2 regions of the Mesorhizobium sp. C399B genome follow, and region 1 is predicted to be linked to the other one. Evidence: predicted binding sites of a transcription regulator. Region 1 holds the regulator's gene; the other holds the start of a gene.
What was found. The regulator PhoB, encoded in region 1, activates phosphate uptake and scavenging genes when phosphate is short. The targets are predictions, from matches to a motif close to TGTCATNNANCTGTCAT.

Region 1 (7,269 bases):
GCGATGACGACCATCACCGTCAAGATCGTCAACCAGCTGACCGGCGACCTCGAGTTCAACTCGCCGCAGACGCTGGTCGCCTTCGCGCTCGGCCTGACGCTGTTCGCGCTGACGCTGGTGATGAACATCGTCGCCCTCTACATCGTGCGCAAGTACCGGGAGCAGTACGAATGACCGACATCCCCCTGGACACGATGGCGGGCGCCGTCGCGCGACCGCGCCGCGACATCGGGCTGAAGGCGCGCTATGCCGCCGAACGCCGGTTCCGCATCTATGGCGTGATTGCGATCTCGGTGGGCCTGGCGTTCCTGGCCATCATGCTGATCACCATCGTCTCGAAAGGCTACACCGCCTTCTGGCAGACGACGGTGACGCTGCCGGTCACCTTCGACGAGAAGGTGATCGATCCCTCCGGCAAGCGCGCGACCGACCCTACCGTGCTGATCAAGGCGAACTATCCCAAGCTCGCCGAAAACGCGCTGGTGGCCAAGCTCGGCATCGATCCGGCCAACAAGCCGATGATGCTGAAGCTCAAGGGCTTCCTGTCGGAAGGCGCCCGCGTCCAGCTGCGCGACATCGTCTCCGCCGATCCGTCGGTGATCGGCAGGACGCGTGACGTCGACATCCTGGCTGCCGCGAACCTCGACTCGGCCTTCAAGGGCCAGATCGACCTCGGCGTCGATGAAGCGCGCCGCAAGGTGTCCAACCAGCAGATCGACTGGATGAACAAGCTTAAAGCCGACGGCGTGATGGCCGAGCATTTCAACACCGGCCTGTTCACCTATGGCGCCTCCAGCCGGCCCGAAACGTCGGGCATGGGCGTGGCGATCATCGGCTCGTTCTACATGATGGTGATCGTGCTGTTGCTGGCGCTGCCGATCGGCGTCGCCGCCTCCATCTATCTGGAGGAGTTCGCCAAGAAGAACCGCTTTACGGACCTGATCGAAGTCAACATCAACAATCTCGCGGCGGTGCCGTCGATCGTCTTCGGTCTGCTTGGCCTTGCCGTGTTCATCAACTTCCTCGGCATGCCGCGCTCGGCTTCCTTCGTCGGCGGCCTGGTGCTGACCTTGATGACATTGCCGACCATAATCATCGCCACGCGCGCCGCCCTCGCCGCGGTGCCGCCGTCTATCCGCTCGGCGGCCCTAGGTCTCGGCGCCTCCAAGATGCAGATGGTGTTCCATCACATCCTGCCGCTTGCCGCCCCAGGCATCCTTACCGGCACCATCATCGGCCTGGCGCGTGCGCTCGGCGAGACAGCACCGCTGCTCTTGATCGGCATGGTCGCTTTCGTCGCCGATTATCCGACGACGCCTTTCGATCCGGCGACCGCGCTGCCGGTTCAGATCTATATGTGGGCAAACGAGGCTGAGCGCGCTTTTGTCGAGCGCATGTCCGGCGCCATCATCATCCTGCTCGTCTTCCTCATGGCCATGAACATCACCGCGATCGTGCTCCGGCGCCGGTTCGAGCGGCGCTGGTAGAAAAAAGGCAATTTGGTATGAACATCATGACCGAACAGTCCCTTGAGAATGCAGTGGGCGACAAAATGAACGCCAAGTCGAACGAAGTCATCAAGATGCGCGGCGACAAGGTCGGCGTGTTCTATGGCGAGAAGCAGGCGTTGTTCGACGTCAATCTCGACGTCCGCCAGAACCAGGTGACGGCGCTGATCGGCCCGTCCGGCTGCGGCAAGTCGACCTTCCTGCGCTGCCTCAACCGCATGAACGACACCATCGATTCGGCGCGGGTGACCGGCAAGATCACGCTCGATGAAGACGACATCTACGACAAGAACATCGATGTCGTCGAACTGCGCGCCCGCGTCGGCATGGTGTTCCAGAAACCCAACCCGTTCCCGAAGTCGATCTACGAGAACGTCGCCTACGGCCCGCGCATCCATGGGCTGGCCAAGCGCAAGTCCGACATGGACCAGATCGTCGAGCAGAGCCTGAAGAAGGCTGCGATCTGGAACGAGGTCAAGGACCGCCTGCAGGAGCCCGGCACCGGCCTGTCCGGCGGCCAGCAGCAGCGCCTGTGCATCGCGCGCGCCATCGCCGTGTCGCCGGAGGTGATCCTGATGGACGAGCCCTGCTCGGCGCTCGATCCGATCGCCACCGCCCGTGTCGAGGAGCTGATCGACGAACTGCGCCAGAACTACACGATCGTCATCGTCACCCATTCGATGCAGCAGGCGGCGCGCGTCTCGCAGCGCACGGCGATGTTCCATCTCGGCTATCTCGTCGAGGAGGGCGCCACCGACAAGATGTTCACCAACCCCGACGACAAGCGCACCCAGGACTACATTACCGGCCGCTTCGGCTGAGCCGTCCGGCGGGTGAATTTTCAGGCACGAGGACCAAGATCATGGGTGAACATACCGTCGCCTCCTTCGATGAAGAGCTCGGGCAGATCAGCAAGCTGATCCGCGACATGGGCGATCTGGCAGGCTCGATGGTCAGCGGCTCGACCAGGGCGCTGCTCAATTCGGACAATGCGCTGGCACAGCGTGTCGTTTCCGACGACGCCATCATGGATGCGCGCCAGCGCGAACTGGACGACCGCGCCATCACGCTGATCGCCAAGCGCCAGCCGATGGCCAACGATCTGCGCGCCGTGGTCGGCTCGATCCGCATGGCGGGCGACCTCGAGCGCATCGGCGATCTCGCCAAGAACATCGCCAAACGCGTCGGCACCGTGGGCTTGAGCGTCACGCCGCGCGACCTCTCGCACTCCATCGATGCCATGGCGCAACTGGTGCTGATCCAGGTGCAAGGCGTCGTCGAGGAATATGCCGCCACCGATGCGGCAGCTCTTGCAAAACTCAGGAATGACGACGAGCGCATCGACGTCAAATACACGTCCGTGTTTCGTGAGCTTTTGACCTACATGATGGAAGACCCTCGCAACATCACCGCCTGCACGCATCTCTTGTTCTGCGCCAAGAATCTTGAGCGCATCGGCGATCATGTCACCAACATCGCCGAAAATGCGTATTATGTGCTGACCGGCCAGCAATTGCCCGCCAATCGTCCGAAGCAGGACGAGACGGCGATGGCCACGCCGGCCTGATGAGGGTGAACTGCCTATGATCGCGCCACGCATCATGGTCGTGGAGGACGAGGAGCCGCTAGGCGTGCTCCTCCGCTACAACCTCGAATCCGAAGGCTATCAGGTCGAGGTGGTGACACGCGGGGACGAGGCCGAGATCCGCCTGCAGGAAAACGTGCCCGATCTCCTGGTGCTCGACTGGATGGTGCCGGCTGTCTCCGGCATCGAGCTCTGCCGGCGGCTTAGAGTGCGGCCCGAAACCGAGCGGCTGCCGATCATCATGCTGACCGCGCGCGGTGAGGAAAGCGATCGCGTGCGCGGCCTGTCCACCGGCGCCGACGACTATCTGGTCAAGCCATTCTCGACGCCGGAGTTCATGGCGCGCGTGAAGGCGCTGCTGCGCCGGGCCAAGCCGGAAGTGCTGTCCAGCGTGCTCAAGGTCGGCGACATCGTGCTCGACCGCGAGTCGCACCGTGTCTACCGCAAGAAGAGCGAGATCAGGCTCGGACCGACCGAGTTCCGGCTGCTCGAATTCATGATGCGCCATCCCGGCCGCGTGTTCTCGCGCAGCCAACTGCTCGACAATGTCTGGGGCGAGACGATCTATATCGACGAGCGAACCGTCGACGTCCATGTCGGGCGCTTACGCAAAGCGGTCAACAACGGCCGCATGCCGGATGTCATCCGTACCATTCGCGGCGCCGGCTACGCGATCAGGGAAGACTAGGATGCTGCGCGTCGCGCCGTTGCCGGCCATTCAGGCGACATGCTTGCCGGATTTGGCCTGAATGCCCGGCGCGAAAATCTCCTGATCGACGAAGCCGAGCGCGCGCATGGCACAGCCTTCGCGGATCAGCGGCAGCTCGTTGGGCTCGGTGTCGAAGGAGATCGATTTCGAGTGCTGGCCGCCGGCGGTCTGGGCGATCGCTTCGCGCAATGCCGGCTCGATCAGGTCGAAGGCGGCGGCGCTGACGCCGACCATGGCGACGGGTGCCGGATCGATCAGCGCAAACAGGCTGCCGAGGCCGAAGCCGAGCGCCTCGCCGGCCTTGCGATAGGCTTCGCGCTCCGGGCCGTCGGTTTCGCGGGCGCGCGCGGCGAGTGCGCGCATATCAGCGTCGCTGATATCGACCGGCTCGGCATCCTCGCCCATCATTTTGGCGCTGCGCCAGATGGCGTAGTTTCCGGCATAGGCTTCCACGCAGCCGCGCCGCCCGCAGCGGCAGAGCGCGCCGCCCGGACGGTGGATCATGTGGCCGAACTCGCCGCCCGAGGAATGGGTGCCGGTGAACAGTTCGCCTTTCAGCACCAGGCCCATGCCGATGCCGTGCGATAAGAGGATGGCGATAAAATTGTCGCGGTAGCGCTCGGGCTGGCGCCATTGCAGCGCCACCGCCATCATGTTGCAATCGTTCTCCATGGTGGCAGGAATGCCGAATTCCGCTTCCAACATGTCGGCGAAGGCAATGTCGGTCAGTGGCGTGATCGGCGACCACAGCATGGCGCGCGCCTGCGAATCGGTGATGCCCTGGATGCCCATGGCAATGCGGGCGATGCTCTGGACATCGAGGTCGGGATCCTCAAGCCGCCGCCGGACGATTGCTACGCATTCGCCAATCAGCTCGTCGCGCGGCTTGGTCAGCGTGTCCAGCCGGCGCTGTTCCTCGGCGACGACGTGGCCGGCATAGTCGATGACGGTGACGGACAGGAAATTGAGCGACAGCACGACGGTCATCACCGCCGCCGCTTCCGGGTTGAGACCAAGGCCCACCTGCGGCCGGCCGCGTTTCAGTGCGCCGGTCTCGCCAGGTTTGCCTTCAATCAGGATGCCTTCTTGAATCAGATCAGACGAGATTGCCGATATGGTCGAGTGGCTGAGGCCGGTGGTCGCCGCAATCTCGGTCCGCGACGGCTGGCCGGCCCGGCGCACGGCTGAAATCACCATCGCACGGTTGCGACGGCGCAGATCGTCGTGGCGGATTCCAACCGACATTTGTTTCCTCCCGGCCTCCTCGCGCCTCATGATAGTGAAGGCGTTCGACGGCACCAGCCAAATATTGGCAGACGCCGGCAGCCCTGTCATTGTTTATTGCGGACCTCGAAAAAATTCGGCACGGCCATCAGAATCCATCAGAATCGATGTTGACAGCGCGTTATCATTGAACCAGTATTTTTTCGAGGCTCGAAAAAATAGCGCCTCTGTGTGCCGGCCCTCGGGCCAGTTTTGTCGCGCCGCACGCGGCGCAGGGAGGATTATGATGAACAGATTTGCAGCCGCCATGCTGGCGGGTGTCGCCATGTCGCTGGCGCTGATGTCGGTCGCGCAGGCGAAGGACAAGGTCATCGGCGTGTCGTGGTCGAACTTCCAGGAAGAGCGCTGGAAGACCGACGAGGCGGCGATGAAAACGGCGATCGAAGCCGCCGGCGACAAGTACATTTCGGCCGACGCGCAGTCCAATCCCGGCAAGCAGCTGACCGACGTCGAAAGCCTGATCTCGCAGGGCGCCAACTCGCTGATCATCCTGGCGCAGGACGCCTCGGCCATCGGCCCGGCGGTGCAGAAGGCGCTGGACGAAGGCATTCCGGTCGTCGGCTATGATCGCCTGATCGAGAACAAGGACGTCTTCTACCTGACCTTCGACAACAAGGAAGTCGGCCGCATGCAGGCCCGCGAAGTGTTCAAGGCGAAGCCCGAAGGCAACTATGTCTTCATCAAGGGCTCGGGCTCGGATCCGAATGCCGATTTCCTGTTCTCGGGCTCGATGGAAGTGCTCAAGGAAGCCATCGACTCGGGCAAGATCAAGAATGTCGGCGAGGCCTATACCGATGGCTGGCTGCCGGCCAACGCCCAGAAGAACATGGAACAGTTCCTGACCGCCAATGACAACAAGGTCGATGCCGTGGTTGCGGCCAATGACGGCACCGCCGGCGGCGTTGTCGCCGCGCTGACGGCGCAGGGCCTTGCCGGAACGGTTCCGGTCTCGGGCCAGGACGGCGACCATGCCGCCCTGAACCGCATCGCGCTCGGCACGCAGACGGTGTCGGTGTGGAAAGACGCGCGCGAACTCGGCAAGAACGCCGCCGAGATCGCCTCGCAGCTTGCCGATGGCAAGAAGACGGGCGACATTGCCGGCGCCAAGGACTTCACCACGCCTGGCGGCAACACCGTCAAGTCGCTGTTCCTGACCCCCGTCGCGATCACCAAGGACAACCTCAACGTCGTCATCGACGCCGGCTGGATCAAGAAGGACGAAGTCTGCACAGGCGTCGCCGCCGGCAGCGTCGCGGCTTGCAACTGATCTCGACGACTTGAAGAAATGAGGCGCCGCGGCTGTCAAGCCGCGGCGTTTTCTCTACGAGAATTGTGTGTTTCCGCCATCGGCGGCAAACTTCTAGGCTGTGGTCCGGCATCCGCGCCAGACGGCAAGCCGCTGGAGGACATCATGACCGACACGACCTCAAATCCGCAGGCCGATACGGCACGAGCGTCTGAACTCGGCGCGGTCGCCCGGTTCCTGAAAGCGACCGAGCTCGACACGCGCATGCTCGGCATGGTCGGCGCGCTGCTGGTCATCTGGGTCGGCATACATATCCTGTCGGGCGGGCTTTTCCTGACGCCGCGCAATCTTTGGAACCTGTCGGTGCAGACGTCCTCGGTCGCGATCATGGCGACCGGCATGGTACTGGTCATCGTCATGCGCAACATCGACCTTTCGGTGGGCTCCGTCGAAGGCGTGATCGGCATGATCATGGGCGTGGCACAGGCCGAATTCCTGATTCGCGTCATCGGCTTCCAGCTTGGAAACCCCTGGCTCTGGGTCGTCGCGCTTGCCGCCGGCGTGGTGCTTGGTCTGCTGATCGGCGCGTTCCAGGGCTTCATCATCGCCTATATGCAGGTTCCGGCCTTCATCGTGACGCTTGGTGGCCTGCTGGTCTGGCGTGGCATGGCATGGCTCATCACCAGCGGGCGCACGGTCGCGCCACTCGACGCCACCTTCCAGCTGATGGGCGGCGGACCACGCGGCTCGATTGGCGCCGCTGCCAGCTGGATCGTCGGCATCGTCGCCTGCGCGGCGGTCGCCTTCGCGCTGCTCAACGGTCGCTCACAGCGCAAGCGCTTCAGCTTTCCACTGCGCCCCGTCTGGGCCGAGACCCTGCTTGGCGTGGTCACTTGCGCGGCCATCCTCGGCGCCGTGTGGATCGCCAATTCCTATC
Region 2 (7,269 bases), 1.6 Mb from region 1:
ATGGGCACGCCCTTGAAGACGACGATCCTGAGCAGCGCCGGATCCGGCCGCAGCAGAGCGAGGTTGGCGCCGGCGAGCCGCAGCGGATGCTTTCTGGCATAAAGCACGACGAGGATGGCGATCACGCTCACCGTCTGGCCGATCAGCGTCGAGGTGGCGGAGCCGGCGATGCCGAGTTCGGGGAAGGGGCCGATGCCGCGAATGAGCAGCGGATTGAGGATGATGTCGAGCACGACCGCGAGCGCCATGAAGAAGAATGGCGTGCGCGAATCACCCGCACCGCGCAGCACCGTCATGACGAAGGACAGAAGGTTCATCATCGGCACGGCGACGAAGATGATACGCAGATAGGAGCGCGCCAGCGGCAGCGCATCGGGCGGGGTGCCCAGTGTGTTGAGGATGGCGTCGACCCAGATCCAGCCGCAGACGGCGAAGATAGCCGAGACGAGGAAGAAGAAGCTGGCGCTGGTGCCGACGATGCGCCGCGCCTCGGGCAGGTCGCGGGCGCCGACCGATTGCGCCACCAGGATGGTGGCGGCCATGCCGATGCCGAATACGGTGCCAAGAATCAGGAACAGAACCAGATTGGCGTTGGAGGTGGCGGTCAGCGCCGATTCACCGAGGAAGCGGCCGACCCAGACGGCGTTGATCGAACCGTTGAGCGACTGCAGCACATTGGAGCCGAGCACCGGCAGAGCGAACAAAAGCAGCGTGCGCGGAATCGGGCCGCTGGTCAGGTCGCCGGTGCGCCGGCGCGGTGGTATTTTTTCATCCATGGGCTGTTCGGCGAAGGTTCATCTCAAAGTCCGCCCGGCAATGATCGCCGATTTAACGGACAAGGTCGATGCGGCATTGGAACATGCCACTTGGCGGCTTCACGCTAATCAGTTCTCAAAACATTCGGAATGGGATATGGGTCGTCGCCGCGTGGGGTCGCATATCCTGTTGGATATGATGAATAGGCTGGGGGATCATGTCCGACAATCCGCTTTTTTCCGAGCGCCTGAACCGGCGCGCGTTTCTTGGAATATCCGCTTTGGGTGCCGCTTCCATGGCGCTTTCAGCCTGCACCACGACCGATGTCGTGGTGCCGCCAACGCCCGCCCCGGCGCCTGAACCGGCTCTGGGCGATGCCGCCACCATGTATTCGGCGCGCGTCGATGAGGGCTTTTCATTGCCGGCAATCCCCGTGGCCAAGCTCGATCCGAAGTTCGTGCGCCAGATCGTGGACGATCCGACCGGCGAAAAACCCGGCACGATCGTCGTCGATACATCCGAGCATTTTCTCTATCTGGTGCGCGACGGCGGCAAGGCAATGCGCTATGGCGTCAGCCTCGGCAAGGCCGGGTTTGGCTGGACCGGCAGCGCCGTGATCCAGGCGCGCAAGAAATGGCCGGTGTGGACGCCGCCGCCGGAAATGATCCAGCGCCGGCCGGAACTGGCGAAATACAAGGACGGCATGCCGCCCGGACCGCAGAGTCCGCTCGGCGCGCGCGCGCTCTATCTGTTCCGCGACGGCAAGGACACGATGTACCGGCTGCACGGCACGCCGGAATGGGATTCCATCGGCAAGAACGCGTCGTCGGGCTGCGTGCGCTTCATGAACCAGGACATCATCGACCTCTACAGCCGGGTCAACGGCGTAGCCCAGGTCTATGTGCGCCCGAACCTGTCGGCCGCGGGCAAGATCATGGCCGTGTCGAGCCGGACCGCCGAGGCGATCGATGCCGGCGTGCCAAGGGATGCGGAGGTTTTGAAATAGGTGCCTTCACGGCATCGCTGATCACCGACAAACGGTTAGAGGCGGACGCGCCGGGCGCGTCCGCCTCTCCGTATACGGCTACTTCTTGGCGAGGCCCGGAAGCGTGACCTGATAGACCAGGAACATGGTATCGACATCGGCGCCGTCTTCGGCCTTGTAGGGCGCGCCGACCTGAAAACCGTCTTGGGTGAGAAAGTCGTTATCGTTGCCGACGAACAGGAAATAGTCGTCGGGCAGCGCCGGATCGAGCAGGCTGACCACAGACATTGCTTCCCACTTCTCCGAGAGATTGTTCTTGTCGTTCGGCTTGCCGTCATGCAGGCCGAAGCGGCCGAGTTCCTTGTTGTCGTTGATGTCAATGAACGGCGTCAGCTTGGCCGGGGTCACCGAGGGGTCGAGCACGCCCTTGGGCGCCAGCGGCTTGTCGGCGGCATCGAAGGCGCCGCCGGCAATGTCGGTGGCGCCAGAGACGTCGACGACGAAAATCTGGCGCAGCAGCGAAGTATCGCCCTTCACCCCCTGGCCGTTTCCGCTGTCGCGCGCCAGCATCAGGAAGGTCTTGTCGGACAGCGCCACGATTTCGCTCTGCGCGGCGACCTTGGTCTTGTCCTTGGCGTCCTTGAACACCGGCAGCGGCACGGCATATTCATGCACCAGCTTGAGATGGGCCGGGTCGGAGGCGTCGTAGACCAGCGCGCGGGTGTTCTGGCGCGTCGCGGGCGAATCGCCGCCATCCTGGCGGGGCGCCGACTGCAGCACAGTGATCAGCGACTTGCCGTCCGGCGTCAGCGCCATGCCTTCGAGGCCTTGATTGTTCTGGCGGCCGGTTTCGGGATCCTTCGGATCGGGTTCGGCTGCACCGGGGCCCGGATTGTCGGAGGCGAAGTTCGGCGCGCCCTTGCGCATCGGCACCAAAGCGGCGGGCGGCTGCGTTGCCGACAACAGATGGCCGTCGGCCGAGAAGCGGTAGATGTTGGGGCCGTATTCGTCAGAGATGAACATGGTGCCGTCGGGCAGCCGCGCGATCGCCTCATTGTCGAGCGCCAGCCTGCCATTGGCCTCGGGCAGGATCGGCAGGTCGCCATTGGCCGCGCGCACGCCGTTGAGCGGATCGAGGCCGGTGGCGTCAGCGCCCTTGTCGTCGGTGAGGAGCAGGGAATCGGCAAGCGTCGCCTTGACGCCTGTCTGTTCCTGGCCGGAGGTGGGCGTGGCGCCTAGTGCTACCGGCGTGAACTCGATGCGAATAGTGTTGAGGCGCGGCCGGTAATCGGTGGTGCCGACGACATTGTAGCCACGGTCCGGCAGCAACCAGAGCGAGCCCTTGTAGCCGTCCGCGCCACGGGTCCAGCTTGCGGCGTCGATGGACATGCCGGAGCCGGAGCCGAAGGTCTCGCCGAACTTGTCCTTCTGATCGGCCGGGATGCGGCCGACGCCGACCAGGCCCTTGTTGACGAAGCCACCAACGGTGGCTGTGCTGTCGGCAAGGGCAGGGGTCAGGGCGGTAAACAGCGCCAGCGCGGCGCCGAGCGACACGGTTCGGTGCGAGATTTTCATGGAGATCCTCTTTGTGACAAGCCTTGAGCGGCGCAAAGGGGCCACCGCATCGCATCGACGATGTCGCCCTCTCGCAAAGCGGTCTAGGACGCGAACATGATACTTGCGTGACAGACCGGGCCTCTTCCTTCTCCCTTGTGGGAGAAGGGAGAGACGCACTATCAATCGCTGTCGCGCGCGATCAGCTCCAGCGGCCAGACTTCGCGGATGATGCGCGGGCCTTCCGGGCCGGCAAAGGCCGGAAGCGAGGCCAGCAGCATTTCGGCCAGCCGCCGGCCCATCGGCTCCAGCGACGGACGGAAGGCGGTCAGCGCCGGTGAAAAGTAGCGGCAGAGCGGCGTGTCGACGATGACGATCACCGCGATGTCGTGGCCGGGCCTGATGCCCATCTCGGCCAGTGCCTTGCAGCCGCCGAGCGCCATTGCGTCATTGTTGAAGATGATGGCTGTGGGCCGGTCCTTGGAGAGCATCACGCGCGGCGTCACCTGGTAGCCGCCTGCCTCGTTGATGAAGCCGTCGGCGATCAGGCCGGGGTCGACTTCGATGCCATGCCGCTCCAGCCCCTTGCGGTAGCCGTCGAGGAAAAGGTAGCCGAAGTTGAGATCAAGCGAAGGGCGGATGGCGGCAATGCGGCGGTGGCCGCGCGCGACCAGCCGGTCGACGGCTTCATCACCCGCCCTCTCGAAATCTATATCGAGCGAAGGATAGGTGTCGTCGCCGGATTGACTTCGGCCAAGCGTGGCGAAGGGAAAGCCGGCCTTGCTGAGATAGTCGATCCGATCGTCTTCCCGCCGTGTATTGGCCAACACGACCGCGTCGGCCCGGCGCGTCTCAACCACGCGGCGCAGCCTCTCCTGCTGATATTGGCCGGGCTCGCCCATGACGACCATCAGATCCAGGTCATCCTCGGCCAGCCGGCCCTGCAGACCGATCAGGAACGGGATGAAGAACGGTTCGCCATATTGCTGGTCGCCCGGATGCGGCTGCAGCATGAAGGCGATCGAATGGGTGGTGCCTTGCCGCAGGCTGCGGCCGGACTGGTTGGGCGAATAGTTCAATTGCTTGGCGGCGGCGAGCACGCGCTGGCGGGTGTCGGCATTGACGTCGGCGCGGCCGTTCAACGCCCGCGACACGGTGCCGATCGAAATGTTCAGGTGACGCGCGAGGTCATGGATGCTGGACGCCAAGGACAGTTCTCCCCCTGTCTTGGCTAGCACCGGCTGCCGCCCAGGCCAAGGCTTCGGGATGATTTTCGCTGACAGCCGATTGACATTCTACGCCATCGGGTGTGTTCTCGTAAACGTTTACGGAGAAACGTTTACGGTGATGCCGGAAATGCCGTGACATTCGGTCTGGAGGGACCGGACGGGAGGAATGCCGGATGATGAATGCCGTCCTCGTCGGCTGTGGTGCGATGAGCAAGGCCTGGCTCGATGCCGCGAGGCAGATCGACGGGCTGGCCATTGTCGGCCTTGTCGATCTCGACGCCGAACGGGCGAAGGCGAGGGCGCACGAATACGGGCTCGACGGCGCGGTCATCGGCACCAGCCTCGACGCGGTGCTCGACCAGACCAGGCCCGACGCGGTGTTCGATGTCGTGGTTCCAGCCGCCCGGCGTGATGTCGCCTTTGCCGCCTTTGCCCATAATTGCCATCTGCTGACGGAAAAGCCGCTGGCCGATACTCCGGAAAATGCGCGCGCCATCGTCGATGCGGCGCGTAACGCGGGGCGCGTCCATGCGGTCGTGCAGAACCGCCGCTACGTCGCCAATGTCCGGCGCATCAGGCGCTTTCTCGACTCCGGCGCCATCGGCAAGCCAACCAGCATCCATGCCGACTTCTTCGTCGCGCCGCATTTCGGCGGCTTTCGCGAGGAGATGGCGCATGTGCTCTTGCTCGACATGGCGATCCACACATTCGACGCCGCCCGCTACATGGTCGCAGGCGATCCCGCCGGTGTTTTTTGCCAGGAATGGGAGCCGGCCAATTCCTGGTACCGGCAGGGATCGTCGGCCAGCGCAATCTTCGATCTCGGTGGCGGCAAGCGCTTCACCTATGCAGGCTCCTGGTGCGCGGCGGGCTTCCGCACCAGTTGGGAGAGCACATGGCGCATCGTCGCCGAGCACGGCAGCCTGCTCTGGGACGGCGAGGACGGGCTGAAGGCCGAGGTTGTGTTGTCGGTCCGCGACGGCCTTTTCGACCTGACCCAGCCCATCATCGTGCCGCCGCTAGATCCCGCCGACCGCATCGGCGGTCATCTCGGCGTCATCAAGGATTTCATCCACGCCATCGAGACCGGTAGCGAGCCGGAAACCCGTGGCAGCGACAACATTAAAAGCCTGGCCATGGTTTTCGGCGCCATCGAAAGCGCCGAGACCGGACGGCGCGTCGCAATCACACAGGAAGCATCATGATGCCAAACCCGCTTCTCGACATCCGGATCGGCACCATGGTGCGGGCCAATCTCGAAGACCCCGCCGCCTACATCAAAGAGATTCTGCCGCTCGGTTTCGAGAGCATCCAGCCCTTCTTCTGGCAGACGCTGGGCGGCAAGGATTTGCGGCGGCTCGCCGGTGAGATTCGCGAGGCGATCGGCGATGCCGATGTCGCCGTGTCGTCGATCGGCGTGTTCGGCAATCCGCTGGAGGATGGCGAGGTCGATCGCGGCGTGCTCGCGGCCTGGGAAACCGTCATCGACAACGCGCATCTGTTCGGCGCCTCGACGGTCAGCGGCTTCACCGGCCGCCTTCGCGGCAAGAAGCTGACCGACAGCCTGCCGCGCTTCCGTGAGGTCTGGGGACCACTGGCCAAGCGCGCCGCCGACAAGGGCGTGCGCATTGCCTTCGAAAATTGCGCCATGGATGGCAACTGGGCGGCCGGCGACTGGAACATCGCCCACAATCCCGATGCCTGGGAGTTGATGTTCAACGAATTGCCCGACGACAATCTCGGCCTCGAATGGGAGCCCTGCCACCAGCTTGTCTACCTCATCGACCCGATGCCGCAGATCCGCAAATGGGCGCCGCGCATTTTCCATGTCCACGGCAAGGACGCGACGGTGCGCTGGGATGTGATCCGCGAGCACGGCGTGTTCGGCAAGCTGCCCTTCGTGCAGATGCGCACGCCCGGGTTTGGCGACAGCGACTGGACGCGGGTGATCAGCGAATTGCGGCTGGCCGGTTACAAGGGCGCCATCGACATCGAGGGCTGGCACGACCCGGTCTATCGCGGCGACCTCGAAATCACAGGCCAGGTGCGCGGGCTGGAATACCTCAAGCAATGCCGGGGAGGAGCGACCTACCTGCCGAACCCAGCGTGACCGAGGGCCGGTGGGAGGAGCCGGCCTGACAGATTGCCAAGCACTGCCGACAAGCACTGCCGAAAAGCGAACGACGAACCCCTCGGCTCACCGAGGACAAAAGGGAGGAACGTGCATGAGCATCGCAATGAGAACGACACTTCTGCGCTCGACCGTCGTGGCCGCCGCCACGGCGCTGTGCGCTGCCATCTCCACTCTGCCGGCGCAGGCGCTCGACGCCCAGTGGTGCAAGGATGTCCACATCCGCTTTTTCGTCGGCGGCGCCGAGGGCGACGCTTTCGGCACCATCGTCTACAATGGCGCCAAGCAGGCGGCGTCCGATCTCGGGCCGAAGGTCGACTACATCTTCTCGCAGTGGGACGTCGAGAAGATGGTGCAGCAATTGCGTGAGGCCGTCGCCGTGAAGCCAAACGGCATTGCCATGATGGGCCATCCGGGCGACGCCGCGATCATGCCGCTGGCCGAACAGGCGCATGAGGACGGCATCAAGATGATGTACCAGAACGTGCCGGTGCCGAAGGTGGTGGACGCGTTCGGCGGCGGCTATGTCGGCGCCCAGCAGGAGCAGCAGGGCCGCGCGCTCGGCGTCGAAGCGTTCAAGCTCGGCAATCTCAAGTCCGGCGACAAGGCGATCA

Region 2: the regulator PhoB is predicted to act here: its motif matches at 3,413-3,429, upstream of NLY36_RS04725 (esterase-like activity of phytase family protein).

What each region holds. Positions count from the first base shown of each region.
Region 1 is NZ_CP100472.1:2,607,508-2,614,776, reverse strand. Features, by position in the region: gene pstC (phosphate ABC transporter permease subunit PstC) at 1-174, shown strand, start outside; gene pstA (phosphate ABC transporter permease PstA) at 171-1,487, shown strand; gene pstB (phosphate ABC transporter ATP-binding protein PstB) at 1,505-2,329, shown strand; gene phoU (phosphate signaling complex protein PhoU) at 2,371-3,075, shown strand; gene phoB (phosphate regulon transcriptional regulator PhoB) at 3,092-3,781, shown strand; gene NLY36_RS12390 (ROK family protein) at 3,812-5,047, opposite strand; gene xylF (D-xylose ABC transporter substrate-binding protein) at 5,313-6,353, shown strand; gene NLY36_RS12380 (sugar ABC transporter permease) at 6,498-7,269, shown strand, end outside.
Region 2 is NZ_CP100472.1:965,116-972,384, reverse strand. Features, by position in the region: gene NLY36_RS04735 (MATE family efflux transporter) at 1-776, opposite strand, end outside; gene NLY36_RS04730 (L,D-transpeptidase) at 974-1,762, shown strand; gene NLY36_RS04725 (esterase-like activity of phytase family protein) at 1,841-3,316, opposite strand; gene NLY36_RS04720 (LacI family DNA-binding transcriptional regulator) at 3,478-4,503, opposite strand; gene NLY36_RS04715 (Gfo/Idh/MocA family protein) at 4,698-5,729, shown strand; gene NLY36_RS04710 (sugar phosphate isomerase/epimerase family protein) at 5,729-6,634, shown strand; gene NLY36_RS04705 (substrate-binding domain-containing protein) at 6,750-7,269, shown strand, end outside.